3 regions of the Erwinia sp. HDF1-3R genome follow, and region 3 is predicted to be linked to each of the others. Evidence: predicted binding sites of a transcription regulator. Region 3 holds the regulator's gene; each other region holds the start of a gene.
The links. The regulator LexA, encoded in region 3, represses DNA repair genes until DNA is damaged. The targets are predictions, from matches to a motif close to TNCTGTATGTACATACAGNA.

Region 1: AAGR22_RS09470 (DinI-like family protein) is a predicted target of LexA. The motif match lies at 3,335-3,354, and genes of this name have one in related genera.
Region 2: AAGR22_RS12530 (YebG family protein) is a predicted target of LexA. The motif match lies at 1,629-1,648, and genes of this name have one in related genera.

The regions. Positions count from the first base shown of each region.
Region 1 covers NZ_CP155071.1:2,056,040-2,060,932, forward strand. Annotated here, with positions in the region: gene AAGR22_RS09450 (glycoside hydrolase family protein) at 1-275, shown strand, start outside; gene AAGR22_RS09455 (hypothetical protein) at 272-616, shown strand; gene AAGR22_RS09460 (amylovoran biosynthesis protein AmsF) at 707-2,458, shown strand; gene AAGR22_RS09465 (hypothetical protein) at 2,752-2,961, shown strand; gene AAGR22_RS09470 (DinI-like family protein) at 3,069-3,314, opposite strand; gene AAGR22_RS09475 (YgdI/YgdR family lipoprotein) at 3,419-3,643, shown strand; gene AAGR22_RS09480 (hypothetical protein) at 3,768-4,172, shown strand; gene AAGR22_RS09485 (MBL fold metallo-hydrolase) at 4,202-4,864, opposite strand; gene ldcA (muramoyltetrapeptide carboxypeptidase) at 4,880-4,893, opposite strand, start outside.
Region 2 covers NZ_CP155071.1:2,732,656-2,737,548, forward strand. Annotated here, with positions in the region: gene AAGR22_RS12520 (prolyl oligopeptidase family serine peptidase) at 1-4, opposite strand, end outside; gene AAGR22_RS12525 (sugar phosphate isomerase/epimerase family protein) at 225-1,052, shown strand; gene AAGR22_RS12530 (YebG family protein) at 1,187-1,612, opposite strand; gene purT (formate-dependent phosphoribosylglycinamide formyltransferase) at 1,751-2,929, shown strand; gene zwf (glucose-6-phosphate dehydrogenase) at 3,059-4,534, opposite strand.
Region 3 covers NZ_CP155071.1:424,823-429,715, forward strand. Annotated here, with positions in the region: gene plsB (glycerol-3-phosphate 1-O-acyltransferase PlsB) at 1-675, opposite strand, end outside; gene AAGR22_RS01870 (diacylglycerol kinase) at 804-1,172, shown strand; gene lexA (transcriptional repressor LexA) at 1,280-1,888, shown strand; gene dinF (MATE family efflux transporter DinF) at 2,026-3,357, shown strand; gene AAGR22_RS01885 (CsbD family protein) at 3,604-3,813, shown strand; gene zur (zinc uptake transcriptional repressor Zur) at 4,005-4,523, opposite strand.

The DNA.
Region 1 (4,893 bases), 1.6 Mb from region 3:
TTTTTGCGATGCAGCAACGTCCCCTGCTGGCCAGTGCGCTGGATCAGTGTAACGACGCGCGTTCAGACATTCTTTACAGTATGGCTTATCAGATGGGAGTGGAAGGTCTGAGCGGCTTCAGTAATACGCTTGCCGCCATTGCCCGGGGAGACTTTTCGTCCGCTGCTGATGGTATGTTAAACAGCCTGTGGGCCAGGCAGACACCCGCCAGAGCGAAGCGACACGCGGACGTGATGCGCAGCGGCAGCTATGAAAGCTATCGGGGGCTGCTATGAAATTTTCCCTTTATCTGAGCGGCGTAGTGATTGCGCTGCTGCTGCTGTTGGTGATTCGTCGCTACAGCTCAGTGGAGTTTGTACTGCATGCCAGGCTGCTGTTTAAAACCTGGTCGGTGTGGCTGGCTTCACTTGGCTCCGCGATAAGCGCATGGGTTCACTCATTTCCCGATTCTGCCATGCAGGCCTGGCAGATGCTGCCCGCTGACGTTAAGAGCGTTATCCCCCCAAATTATCTTGGCCTGATTGGCGCGTTTATGGTCGCCATGGCGGTGATGGCGCAGTTTGTTCGCCAGCGGACGCTGGCTGATGAGCGTCAAAAGCTCGACTGTCATCACTGATACTCCTCGTTTCACCGCGTTCCATCTGTTCCCAAAACCTGCCCCCGTGGGCACCCCTTGTACGACTATTCCTTTTATCTGGAGGTTTTTATGATCGAAGTGAACTGCTTTGCCGATCTGCGCACCACTGCACCGACGAAAGCTGGCGACATCGCCGCCCTGAAACGCTATTACGACAAAGACTCGTCATTTCACGGCGGCGGCGACTTTGTCGGCTTTCTGGGCACCACCACGCTGACTGATGACGGCGGAACGGTGGCGAAGGGCAGCAGCTTTTACTGGAAGCGTATTATTAACGATCCCGTGCAGGTGAATCTCTATCACTTTGGCGCACGCGGCGACGGCGTAACCGATGACGGCGACGCCTTCAGGCGGATGTTTAGCTGGTCGCAGAGCTACGATATCAACGCAAAAGATATTGGCGTGCGTTTTCCGCCGGGGAAATTTTTGATTTCGCCCATCGACCTTTCGGCCAGCGAAATACCTTATTTTGCGCTTTATGGTGACGACAGCCCTTACGGCGTGTCTCCGGGCACGGTAATTATCTCTGATAAGTCGATCAATACGGTGTTTAAAGTCAATGCCCGGCGCACCGTTATTCGCGGTATCAGCTGGAACGGGCAGGCCAGCGCGGATATCACCGCTACCAGCGGGGCCATTACCGCCGATATGCTCTCCAACGTGCAGCCATTTTTTGAAAACACCACTATCGAGGGCGAGTTCGTGCATATCCGCTGCTTTCGCGTGCAGTATAACGGCGGCACCGTCATCAAGCTGCTGGACACCCTGGATACCCGCTTTGATCAAATCTACAGCCAGAATACCTATGCGCGGGTTTTTGAAGTGGGTTGGTCTAACTCGCCGAATGGCGTCTGGGATCACGCAACGGCAATTGAGCTGAGTAATGCCAACTTCCAGACCGGCTATGGTGATGCCACCCTGTATATGCCACGCATGACCCAGGGGATCATTCACAACGTCTGGATTGAGCATACGCGGTTCCCCGGCGATCTCACTAACGGGCAGTGGATTGTCGATGCATTAAGCGTGGAGGATTGCGCTAATCCGCTGTTAATGAACAACAGTCGGGTGCAGTTTCGTCAGCTTAATTTGCAGGCGGGTGCAAAGGTCAGCATGGATACCACCAGCGACCGCTGGCTGTCAGGCTACGAATCCGGCTGGCGCCGGGAGGAGAACTTTGGCACCACGATGACCGGCTCCATGAAGGCCGGCTGGTACAGCGGCTACCGGCTGAATAATATTTCGGACAGTGATAAATGGTTCCGCATTGGCAAATTCGTCTTCCCGAAAGTCAATCAGCAGTGGACGCTGGAGTTCGTGGGTAAACTGACGAATACTAACCCGGCGGGCACGGCAGCCAGTCCGGTGCAGGCTGTTTCATCCGGGGTGACCTGGCTGAACCTCCAGCGATGCGTCAGTTCAGTCTGGGCGGATATGTTTCATCGCGGCTCGACGTCGGTGATTGATGTCAAATATAAGCGCAGCTATGAAAACATCGTTGAGGTATGGGTAAAACTCAAAGCCGGCAGCGGGGATACCATGTTTAATCTTCGTTCCACCGGCCCCACGCGGTTTGATTCCGGTGAATGCTCCTTGTTTACCCCGGACCTGAGTGAGGTGACCGATCTCACTACGTTGGGTACCGTGACCCCCAGTGCAAGACTCAGCCTGCATAATGGTTTAGCGGGGATAGGGGCTAATGAAAATGGCGTAGTGACCTTAGCGACTGCGGATGCTGCGGTACCTGCCAGCACCGCACCGGGCGGTTACATTACGCTCAACATTAACGGTACCGATCGTAAGTTCCCTTACTATAACTGAGTGCTACAGCCTGAACCTAACCGCCCCTCCAGGGCGGTTTTTTTTTGCAGCAAATAAAGCCGCGGTGCGCAAAAAGTGTTGGCGAACATAGCAGAAGAGTGAAATAGTACGGAATCACCCTCCAGGAATAATCCGTTTTTAGTGGACGAAATTTCTGTTTCAGGGGGAAATTGTGTGGTTTTTCTGCCAGAGGCGTTTATAAAAGTGGCAGCCTGGCCATTAGAATAAATCAGGGGTTGAGCCAGATGAAAAGGGTCGTAAAATAGGACCATTACTTAAATCAGGAGAATGATGTGTCAGAAGCTGCGTCTGTTGAAAACCACCCCGATCGGCTGGAAGAGGCAAAAAATATCGCGCTGGGATGGCGTATTGTCGGCCAGATGGAACCGCATACCTTAGAGGATGCGATTCAGATGCTTCGTGACAGCTCGGCCCATGCGGCAAAAGTCTATGACCTGATCTATGCGGAAATCGCTGAGCGTAACAAAGACCAACCGCGCTGAGCGGAGTGCTAAGACTCACTGCACTCAATGAAATCAGGTAACCGGGCTGCTGCATGCTGAAGGGCAGGCCGGGTCAGTTAGCTGTCGTCGCGCACCTCTTCTGCTCGTTAATATTCGCCTGTTACCAGCCACTGATCGGCTTCTTCAAACATCTCTTCAATGACTCTCATCATGACGGCCTTATCGCTTTTGCTGGCATCGGTTTTCACGCTGTTCGCCTGCATCGGCTTGACCCGGACGTCCGCCTCCGGAAAAACCCGCTGAATGCGTTTTTCAAGCTCGTCCAGAATCATCTGTTGAGCATTAGGTAAACCCGCTACGTTGCGCTTATCGTAAATCAGTTCAACAAACATGTACTTATCCTGGTTAACTGTGCTGTATAAAAATACAGTTATTTTAACCATCCTTCAATCAAATTATGATACAGGCGGGATAACGCATAAACAGGAAATGAAAAATGAAAAAAATGCTGTTAATGGCCAGCGTTCTGATGGCCGGCACGCTGCTTGCAGGCTGTACGAACAATCATATTCTGCATATGAACGACGGGCGCACGCTGGTGGTACAGGGTAAACCGCAGGTCGATAAAGCGACCGGTATGGTGCTGTACACCGATGAAAACGGCAAGCAGCAGGCGGTAAATCAGGCTGATATCAAAGAGATGAGCGCGCTGGACAAGTAGAGGGTGCGGACAAACCAGGAACACTCCTGGTTTGTCCCTTTTCACGAAGGTGACAGTGTCATGTGACGGACTTTTCCCTCATAGTATTTGCGTTAAGTGAGAAAATTTCCGGAGAACGCTGCTCATGTTTCGCATTTTCGCCGCGGGCTGTCTGCTGGTCAGTGCCACCTTTGCGGCGCGGGCCACGCCAGATGCCCAACCGATGAACGCTGAGTTTCAAATTACCTGCCCTGGTCGTCAGACCATGACCGTCACCGAAGCACAATACGGCCTGACTACCCTGATGTGGCCGGGTAATCATTTCCAGATTGCCGCAGGGCAGCAGCAGTCGAGCACCGACAGCGGTACGCGGGTGTCGATTGTGCTGTTTCGAAACGGCGATCAGATGATCGTTAATAAAGCGGATCAGGAGACATTTTTCTCCTTCGAAGGGGCCAAAAAGCTGGTGCCCTGCAGCCGCAGCAGTGAACGGGAGAACGGTGCAGTCACCCTGCAGCGCACCGATGCGACCGGAAACGTAGAATCCTGACCCCTCAGTCAGTTAAAAAACCTGCCCGGCTACTCGATAACCCGCTGGCGACAATCCCGCGGCTGGTGCTCGGCTTCATCCAGCAGTGCCAGCCACTCACGTACGGTCACCTCGCACCAGCCCGGATGACCCCGTGTCACGCTCATCAACACCACGTCTGGCCGCAGCGCCCGGTAGAACTCCAGCGATTTATGCAAATCGGCCTCGTTACTCTCGGGTAACTGCAGCGTCACCCAGCGATTGCCATCCCGTACCAGCGTGCCCCCGACAAACAGATAGGTTTTGCCGAAGGGGGAGGCATAAAGATAGGTGGTACTGCCTGGCGTATGGCCCGGCGTCGGAACCAGGTGGAAGCTGCCGCAGTGTACCTCTGCCAGGTTGAAGGTATCATCGGCTTCAACAAAGGCGCTTACTGGACCGAGCGCCCGGGTATGGCAGTAGAGGGCGGAATTAAACCGCTGTTGCAGCTGTCGCGCACCGGGGCCGGCCTCCTGCCAGCCACTCAGATAATGACGGATTATCCCGCCAAGCCCGGCAATCGTCTGGTGATCGTCAGCATTCTCAACGCGGGAGATCAGCATGTTGCCTCGCTCATGCTGCAACAGAAACCCATGCATCATCCACTCTGATTCTGTCTCACAGGCCGACAACTCCGGCGTGGAAACCCAGAGGTCCTCATATAACTGCTTCATAGGGGCTCCGGGAAGTTAACGCAGCGTAG
Region 2 (4,893 bases), 2.3 Mb from region 3:
TCATCACATCTGTCCCGCTCACTAAAACATATGCACTAAGGGTGGCATGTTGCTGCGATGAATGCCAGGTAACGATAAAGTGTGATCTGAAGCACGTTCTGAAGCGATGACTATACTCATTACTCTGCCAGCAACCTCAGACCCTCGCCAGGGCGATATCAGGCAGATGTGAGGCCTGACGACGGCCCGCAGATTTTACTGCACATTTTTAAAAGGGAGCAGATATGCGCTTTAGTAATAACCCACTGTTTATCAACACCGTTTTGCTGGGTGGCACGCCTGAAGAGAAGCTGATTGCTGCGTCTAAAGCTGGCTTTCAGCAGGTTGAGCTTTGGCGTCAGGACGTGGAAAACGCGAAAGGCAATGCACAGGACGTAGGGACGTTTACCCGGGAACAAAAACTTTCTCTGACGGATTACCAGGTGCTGCTGGATTTTGACGGTGCGCCGGATGGCGAGCGTGAAGATAAGCGTAAGCTGGCCCTTAAGATGCTGGATACGGCCGTAAGCCTGGGCGCAACCACGCTACTCACCCCGGCATCTACGCATCATGCCTGCGTGGCCCATCGGGAAGAAGATGACCTGCGCTGGCTGGTGAAGGAGGCAGATAAACGTGGGCTGCGCGTGGCGTTTGAAGCGATGGCGTGGAGCACGCATATCAATACCACCGTTCAGGCATGGCAGATGGTGCAGCGAATCAATGCGCCCAACCTCGGGCTGGTCGTCGATGCGTTTCATATCTTTGCCCGCAACCGTACCATTGCCGATCTTGCGGGGATCCCGATGGAAAAGATTTTCCTCGTCCAGCTTTCAGATCTTAGCACCCTACCCGGGCAGGACCAGCTGATAGATACCGCCCGCCACAGCCGACTGCTGCCTGGCCAGGGAAATTTCCCGCTCTACACGCTGCTGGACTACCTGGAAACTCAGGGTTATGCAGGCCCGCTTGGACTGGAGGTCTTTAACGACAGCTACCACCAGCAGGCTCCTGATGAAGTTGCGAAAGAGGCGATGCACGCCCTGAAACGCTGTATTGCCCAGCGGGGCCAGTAAAACCCGCTCAGCCCGGCGGGTCGCGTAACCGCTTAGGGTAGCATAACGGCTGCAAACCCCTTCCTATGCCGGTTGGTTCGCCGCACGACCTCGTATGATTATTCGCCCCGGCCTGCCGCTGGGGCGACTGACCGTTATGCCGCTTTTGGCGTACGGGCAGACTTACGTTTGCTCGCGTTAGCGGATGCACCCTCAGCGGTTTCTTCATCCAATTCATCCGCGGATGCCTGCACGTCTGTAGGCTGCTGCTCACTCACTTCAACAGGGTCAGCGCTATCAGCCTCTGCGCGGGCAGAAGCGTGATTCGCCTCTGCTTTTGCCCCTTCCGGCATTTTGCTGGTCTTCACAATATGCTGTACGGCATCCTTGTTCTCTGCCAGGAACAGGCCAAAGGCTTCACGCTGCTGCTCATCAAGCGCCACCGGCCCTTCACTCAGCCAGTCGCTGAAGACTTCAGCCATATCAAGCATTTTATCGTAGGCGTCCGCGTCTTTTTTACTGGCGAATGTCATCTTTTCCTCACCTTTTCTAACGACAACGTATTTTATCTCAACAGCCATTCCGCTCACCTCATTTAACTGTATTTTTATACAGTATAGCAGCAGGCTTTTTTTAGCTCAAGCCCGGAAAAGCAGATGAATACGCAAACGTTTTCGTTTATACTGCGCGCGTTTTTTTCCTCCAATCAGGTAGCAACTATGACCACTCTCGGAACCGCGCTGCGCCCTGCCGCAACCCGCGTAATGCTGTTAGGATCAGGTGAACTGGGTAAGGAAGTCGCGCTGGAATGCCAGCGTCTTGGCGTCGAGGTGATTGCCGTCGATCGCTATGCCGATGCGCCCGCAATGCACGTGGCCCATCGTAGCCATGTGATCAATATGCTGGACGGCGAGGCGCTAAAATCACTCGTTGCGCTGGAGCGCCCTGACTATATCGTGCCGGAAATTGAAGCCATCGCCACGGATATGCTGGTTGAGCTGGAGAAACAGGGTCAGCATGTGGTGCCAACCGCCCGCGCGGCGCGTCTGACGATGAATCGTGAAGGTATTCGTCGCCTGGCTGCGGAAGAGCTCAGCTTACCCACCTCTTCCTATCGTTTTGCCGACAGTGAAGCCGCTTTTTTGCAGGCCGCCGATGAAATTGGCTTCCCGTGCATCATTAAGCCGGTAATGAGCTCATCGGGTAAAGGTCAGAGTTTTATCCGCGATGCCTCACAATTGAGCGCTGCCTGGCAGTATGCTCAACAGGGTGGACGGGCGGGTGCCGGACGCGTCATCGTGGAGGGCGTGGTTAAGTTCGATTTTGAAATCACCCTTTTGACCGTGAGCGCGGTTGACGGCATCCATTTTTGCGCCCCCATTGGCCACCGTCAGGAAGACGGCGACTACCGTGAGTCCTGGCAGCCGCAGCAGATGAGCGATCTGGCCTTGCAGCGCGCGCAGCAGATAGCCGAAAAAGTGGTTAGCGCCCTTGGCGGCCACGGCCTGTTTGGCGTGGAGCTGTTTGTGTGCGGCGATGAGGTGGTATTCAGCGAAGTGTCACCGCGGCCACACGATACCGGCATGGTGACGTTGATTTCTCAGGATCTCTCCGAATTTGCCCTGCACGTTCGCGCCTTCCTCGGCCTGCCGATTGGCGGGATCCGCCAGTATGGCTGCGCGGCCTCTGCGGTGATCCTTCCCGAGCTGGAGAGCGATAATGTGCGGTTTGCAAATCTCGGCGCGGTACTGGGGGCCGGTTTGCAGATCCGCCTGTTCGGTAAGCCTGAGATTCAGGGTAAGCGCAGGCTGGGCGTCGCGCTGGCGACGGGTCAGGATTGCGACGATGCCGTTCAGCGCGCTGTCGCCTGTGCGGCAGGCATTAAGGTTAGCGGCTGATACATCGAACAGATTCCGGCGGCGCAGGGCAGTCCCTGATAGCCGTTGGTGGAGCCAGTCGGATAGCCCCCATAAAGGGCCTGCCCCGTAAAACTCGCGCAGCGTGCCATGACGCTGCGCGAAGAGGCGCTACTCGAACTCGTTCCAGGAGCGTCCGTCGCGGGTGATCATCGCGACAGAAGCAACGGGCCCCCAGGTTCCTGCCTGATACGGCTTAGGTGCTTCTTTATCGGCTGCCCATGCGTCCATGATGGAGTCAACCCATTTCCAGGCCTCTTCCACCTCATCACGGCGCACGAACAGCGCCTGAATACCCCGCATGGTTTCCAGTAACAGCCGCTCATAGGCATCTGCCAGGTGCGACTGGTTAAAGGTTTCCGAGAAGCTCAGGTCCAGCTTGGTGGTTTGCAGGTTATGCTTATGATCAAGCCCTGGCACCTTGTTGAGGATCTGAATATCCACGCCCTCATCGGGCTGCAAACGGATGGTCAGCTTGTTCTGCGGCAGCTCCTGCCAGGACTCTTTGAACAGGTTCAGCGCGGGGTTTTTAAAATAGACCACCACTTCAGAGCACTTGGTCGGCAGACGCTTACCGGTACGCAGGTAGAAAGGCACGCCTGCCCAGCGCCAGTCGTCGATATCCACGCGGATAGAAACGAAGGTTTCGGTGCTGCTGGATTTGTTAGCATCCTCTTCTTCCAGGTAGCCAGGCACTTTTTTGCCCTGCACAAAGCCGGAGGTATACTGGCCCCGCACGGTTTTCTCACGCACGTTAGTATGATCGATGCGGCGCAGCGAGCGCAGAACTTTCACTTTCTCGTCACGAATGCGGTCAGCCGAGAGATCGGCCGGCGGCGACATGGCAATCATCGTCAGAACCTGTAGCAGGTGGTTCTGGATCATATCCCGCATCTGGCCAGCTTTGTCGAAATAGCCCCAGCGCCCTTCTATTCCCACTTCCTCCGCCACGGTGATCTGCACGTGATCGATGGTGCGGTTGTCCCAGTTAGACGCGAACAGCGAGTTGGCAAAGCGCAGCGCCAGCAGGTTTAAAACCGTCTCTTTGCCCAGGTAGTGGTCAATACGGAACACCTGGTTTTCCTCGAAATATTCGCCAACCTGGTCGTTAATTTCGCGTGAGGTATCCAGCGACGTCCCCAGCGGTTTTTCCATTACTACGCGAGCGGGCTGGGCGTTGAGCTTCGCGGTGCCCAGGCCTTTACAAATCGCCCCAAAGGTACTTGGCGGCATGGCGAAGTAGTTGATGGTGACGCGGTTTTTCTGGTCGAGCATTTTACCCAGTTTAGGAAAATGCGAAGAGTCATTAACGTCGAGGTTGCAGAAGTCCAGACGATTGCTGAGCTTGTCCCACAGCGCCTCGTCAATCTTCTCCTTCATGAAGGTTTCAAGCGCTTCGCGAACCACCTTGGTATAAGCGGCCTTATCCCAGTCAGCGCGACCCACGCCAATAATGCGCGACTCCTCGTGGATCTGGCCGGCTTTTTCCAGCTGATACAGGGAAGGCAATAGTTTCCGGCGCGCGAGATCGCCTTTGGCACCGAAAATAACCAGATCGCATGCCTGAGCCGTTTGTGTAACCGCCATTATAATCTCCTCGTTGCAGGACGAGCCTGACCTGCTGATTCCATAAACATCCAGGCTCTTATTATCATTCTCTTTCAATACAATGTACTGCTTTTGGCCGGTCCACGTAAACCTGACCGCTCTGTAACAGCACAGAGTATGCCATTTAAGCCGATTATATCGACGATACCGCCCTCAGGTCGGTTAGTTCATTCGTTCTTTTCAACGGTTTTGTGTCTGATGTCCGCGCTAAAAATACGATGTAGCTCAAACTCTGACAAAATAAACTGCGATTGCCGTCTCAATGCTGCCGCTGCCTGTTTAGCCCATTGTATATTCTCTACAAATTGACATCGATTTCTCCTTTGAATGAAATCGTC
Region 3 (4,893 bases):
CCTGGACTGCAGAAGCCTGTTGAACAGGTCCTGGCGAACGGGCAGGCGCGGCCCAACGGCGGCCAGGCGCTGGCGGGCGAAATGCATGCGCGCCACGCGAGCCAGCTTCTGAGCAATGGTTTTATCGGTGCCGTGCTCCGTTGCCATGCGCCGCAGAGAGAGCATCGGCGAAAAGCGCACGAAGCTGTCACGGCCCAGCCACAGTACGGCGAAGAACTTTTGAATGCCGTTAAGCACGCGAAGATGGGGCTGACTCTCGCCCTGAACCTCACGGCCAGGGGCGCGGCCAAACATCACCGATACCGGGACCATCTGCACGTCCAGCAGCGGGTTGCTGCGGTGCAGATCCAGATATTCGTGAAACAGCTTCACCGATTCAATATTCGGCACAAAATAGGGGAATACGCGCGGACCGTCATGAATAAAGACATGGCGGGGCAGCACTGTCCCATCGATTTCCAGCGGATCTAAGGGATCGGGGAGATCCTGTTTGCGACACTGTTCACGTAGCGCGAGCAGATCGGCCTTTGAATCGTAAGGCAGCACATACATAATAGGGCGCGACGTATCAAGCCCCAGTTCAGCGACCGGCTCGGCGGGGATCGCCTTACTCTTTAGTAAGAATTTAACCGGTAAATTCAATAGGTTATAATATAAATTACGCCAACCTGACATAGACAACATGAAGCCTCTTGTTAGCAAAGCGCGGCAAGCATACCAGAAAGCGCCAGTGAGATCTGTGGTGTTGCAAAATGTGCGCCACTCAGACATTGACGTTAAACAGTTCAAAGGGTTCCCTCATTATGACAAATAACGTCACCGGATTGACCAGAATTATCAAGGCCGCAGGTTATTCGTGGCAGGGACTGCGTGCGGCATGGCAGAACGAGGCGGCTTTTCGTCAGGAAGCCATTGTGGCGCTTGTCGCCATCGTGCTGGCCTGCTGGCTGGACGTGACGCCGATAACCCGGGTGCTGCTGATCGGTTCGGTGGTGCTGGTAGTCGTGGTTGAACTGCTTAACAGCGCCATAGAAGCGATAGTGGACCGCATCGGCAGTGAGCGGCACCCGCTGGCAGGCCGCGCAAAGGATATGGGTTCAGCGGCAGTGCTGCTGACTATTCTTATGGCGATGACCACCTGGCTGATGTTGTTAGTGCCACATATGCGATAGACGTTCCAGAATCAGACAAACTGCTGTTTTTTGTCCATCTTTAGGTTTTCAACGCGCAAATACCTGTATATACTCACAGTCGACTGTATAAACAACCAGGGGGCGGGATGAAAGCACTAACGGTAAGACAGCAACAGGTTTATGACCTGATACGCGCCCATATTAACCAGACCGGCATGCCGCCAACGCGGGCAGAAATTGCCGCTCAGCTTGGCTTCCGCTCGCCAAATGCGGCGGAAGAACATCTCAAGGCACTGGCACGTAAAGGCGTAATTGAGATTGTGTCCGGTGCCTCGCGCGGCATTCGACTGATGATGGAAGACGAAGAAGGCCTGCCGCTGATTGGCCGCGTCGCCGCCGGTGAGCCGCTGCTGGCCCAGGAACATATCGAAGGCCACTACAAGGTTGACCCAGGTTTGTTTAAACCCAGCGCCGACTTCCTGCTGCGCGTGAGCGGCATGTCGATGAAAGATATTGGCATTATGGATGGCGATCTTCTGGCGGTTCACAAAACCCAGGAAGTGCGTAACGGCCAGGTTGTGGTTGCACGTATTGATGATGAAGTTACCGTCAAACGGCTGAAAAAGCAGGGCAATACGGTCCATCTTCTGCCTGAAAACAGCGATTTCGAGCCGATCGTCGTCGATCTTCGCCAGCAGACCCTGTCGATTGAAGGTCTTGCCGTGGGTGTGATCCGTAACGGTAACTGGGTTTGATAACCGTTTTATCCGTTCTAACTGACTGTTAACTGACGCGCCGCCTCGCCAGCGCGTCAGTTTATCGTTGGCTACCACTCAGCAGACGATGTGTATGACAGTGACTTGCGCAGACACCCGTCGCGCAGTGGATACCGATGCGATTTTTAAACGCTGCTGACAAAAGCCTCTGGCGGCTTGCGCTGCCGATGATCCTCTCAAATATTACCGTGCCGCTGCTGGGGCTGGTCGATACCGCTGTCATTGGCCACCTCGATAAGCCTGTCTATCTTGCGGGCGTCGCGATCGGCACCACCATCACCAGCTTCCTGTTTATGCTGCTGCTTTTTCTGCGTATGAGCACCACCGGACTGACCGCTCAGGCTTTCGGTGCCGGCGACAACGCCGAGCTTGCACGCGCGCTTATGCAGCCTCTCTGCATTGCGCTGGCGGCCGGACTGGCTTTTATCGCGTTGCAATCCCCTCTTACGCATCTGGCGCTGACGCTGGTCGGCGGCGATCCTGACGTGCAGTACCAGGCATCACTGTTTATGCATATCCGCTGGCTCAGCGCGCCTGCCACGCTGGCGAACCTCGTGCTGCTGGGGTGGCTGCTTGGCGTTCAGTATGCCCGCGCGCCCGTCATCCTGCTGGTTGTGGGCAATCTGGTGAATATTTTGCTCGATCTCTGGCTGGTGATCGGGCTGAAGTGGGGTGTCCAGGGGGCGGCTACGGCTACGGTTATCGCGGAATACTGTTCGCTGGCCGTCGGGTTGCTGCTCGTCTGGCGCGTAATGAAGATGCGTGGCATTCCGACGGCGCTGCTAAAAAGCGCATGGCGGGGCGGGCCTGGACGTTTGTTCAGGCTTAGCCGGGATATCATGCTGCGTTCTCTGCTGCTTCAACTCTGCTTCCTTTCGTTAACAGTACTGGGCGCACGGCTGGGGGGCGACATCGTCGCGGTCAATGCCGTACTGCTGATGTTCCTGACCTTTACGGCTTACGCGCTGGATGGGTTTGCTTATGCCGTTGAAGCCTGCTCGGGCGAGGCCTTTGGCGCGCGCGACAGGCAGAGGCTGCTGCTGGTATGGCACGCTGCATGCCGTCAGGCGGGATGGGTCGCGCTGTTTTTCTCACTGCTCTATGCCTTTGCCGGGCCTTATATTGTCGCATTGCTTACCTCGATCCCTGCTTTACAGCACCAGGCGGATCGCTACCTGATTTGGCAGGTCCTTCTGCCGGTATGCGGCGTCTGGTGTTACCTGCTGGATGGCATGTTTATCGGTGCAACCCGCGCCGCAGAGATGCGTAACAGCATGGCACTGGCGGCGCTGGGTTATGGCCTGACCCTGATTAGCGTTCCGGTGCTGGGGAATCACGGTCTGTGGCTGGCGATGACGGTTTTTCTGCTGTTAAGAGGGCTAACGCTGGGCGCGATATGGCGGCGGCACCAGCGCAACGGAACGTGGTTTTTGCCTCCGGGTCAGTGACATGTATCTTGCATTTCCTGGTTAATCTTTGATAAAAAAGAGTTTTTTACCTGCCGGGTCAGGAATAGTCTTAATCTGCCGCTTATTATCGTGTCGTTCCGTGCAATCCCCTCATCTTCTACTACAATTATCGTTAGGTTAAGCAGTTGAGCAGCGTTTTATATTGCTGCCAGGCGTTATGCTTAGACGATTGTACTAAATCTATTACACCTAACGCTCTTTACACTCAAAGTCAGGAGACACAAGATGAATAAAGATGAAGCCGGCGGTAACTGGAAACAGTTGAAGGGTAAAGTGAAAGAAAAATGGGGCAAGCTGACCGATGACGACATGACCGTCGTAGAAGGTAAACGCGATCAGCTGGTCGGTAAAATTCAGGAGCGCTATGGCTACGCAAAAGACCAGGCTGAGAAAGAAGTCAGCGACTGGGAAAGCCACAATAATCACCGCTTCTGATAAGTAAGTTCTTTTCTCTGACAGCATTAAAGCGTTTCAGGAAGATACTCCTACCCAGGCACATGGACTGTGCCGCTTAAACTCCGCAATCCCTTTTGAACCTTTACCAACACCTCACCTGAGCAGCGACCTGCAATCTGTACCTCGTCACTGGCCTGATTATATTTTTGGGAGCGTTTCTCTCATTCCGGTTAGCGTCCGCGCTTTTTACCGGCAGTCTGGGTGTGATCGTGGTGGCAATTGTCCTGATGGGTACAGGCCTCAACCTCGCTACAGTCCCGACATAATCCATGCGTTTCGATGATGCTATGGGACAGGGTAAAGCCTGAGTTAAGGGCCAGCGTATTCAGGATATTTTCCACCCCTTCCGCGTGCTTCTCGGCGACAGACCCGCAGCGATCGCAGATCAGCATGGCAGAGGTGTGGGAGGGTTGCTCAAAATGATGGCAGACAACGTAGCTGTTGGTCGACTCAACGCGATGAACAAATCCCTGTTCCAGCAGAAAATCCAGCGCGCGATAGACGGTAGGGGGCTTAGCCTGAGGTTCCGTGGTGCGCAGCAGATCAAGCAAATCGTAGGCGCTAATGGCCCCGTGCTGTCCGCTCATTAGCCGCAACACTTCCAGACGCTGAGGCGTCAGTCTTACATTACGCTGCTGACAAAGTGATTCCGCCTGTGACAGGATTTTTTCAGCACTGCTAATGGTCATTTTTCTTCCCCCTCACGCCAGATCGAATTGTTATGTTATCACGCCCGCCACAAAACGCCGAATCTCCTCGCGCCCCTCTTTTGTTGATTAACCGTCAAGGGTAAGCCGCTGAAAAAATTCCAGAAATGATTGGTATTTGACTAAAGTGGCTATCATTAAGCACTCTTAATCTGTCAGAGCATTTGGGGATATGACGTAAAAGGTCTATAAAACATCGTTTATGTAATTTGCAGCCACAAACGTTACTGACTACCTTGAGATAAGGAATAGCGGCATTTTAAGCGTAAAGGATTGAGATACCGGGCTAAACGATTAGTGTGATAACAGATAAATAAATCGGCAATGAGCTGATAAGCCCACGCATTGTTAT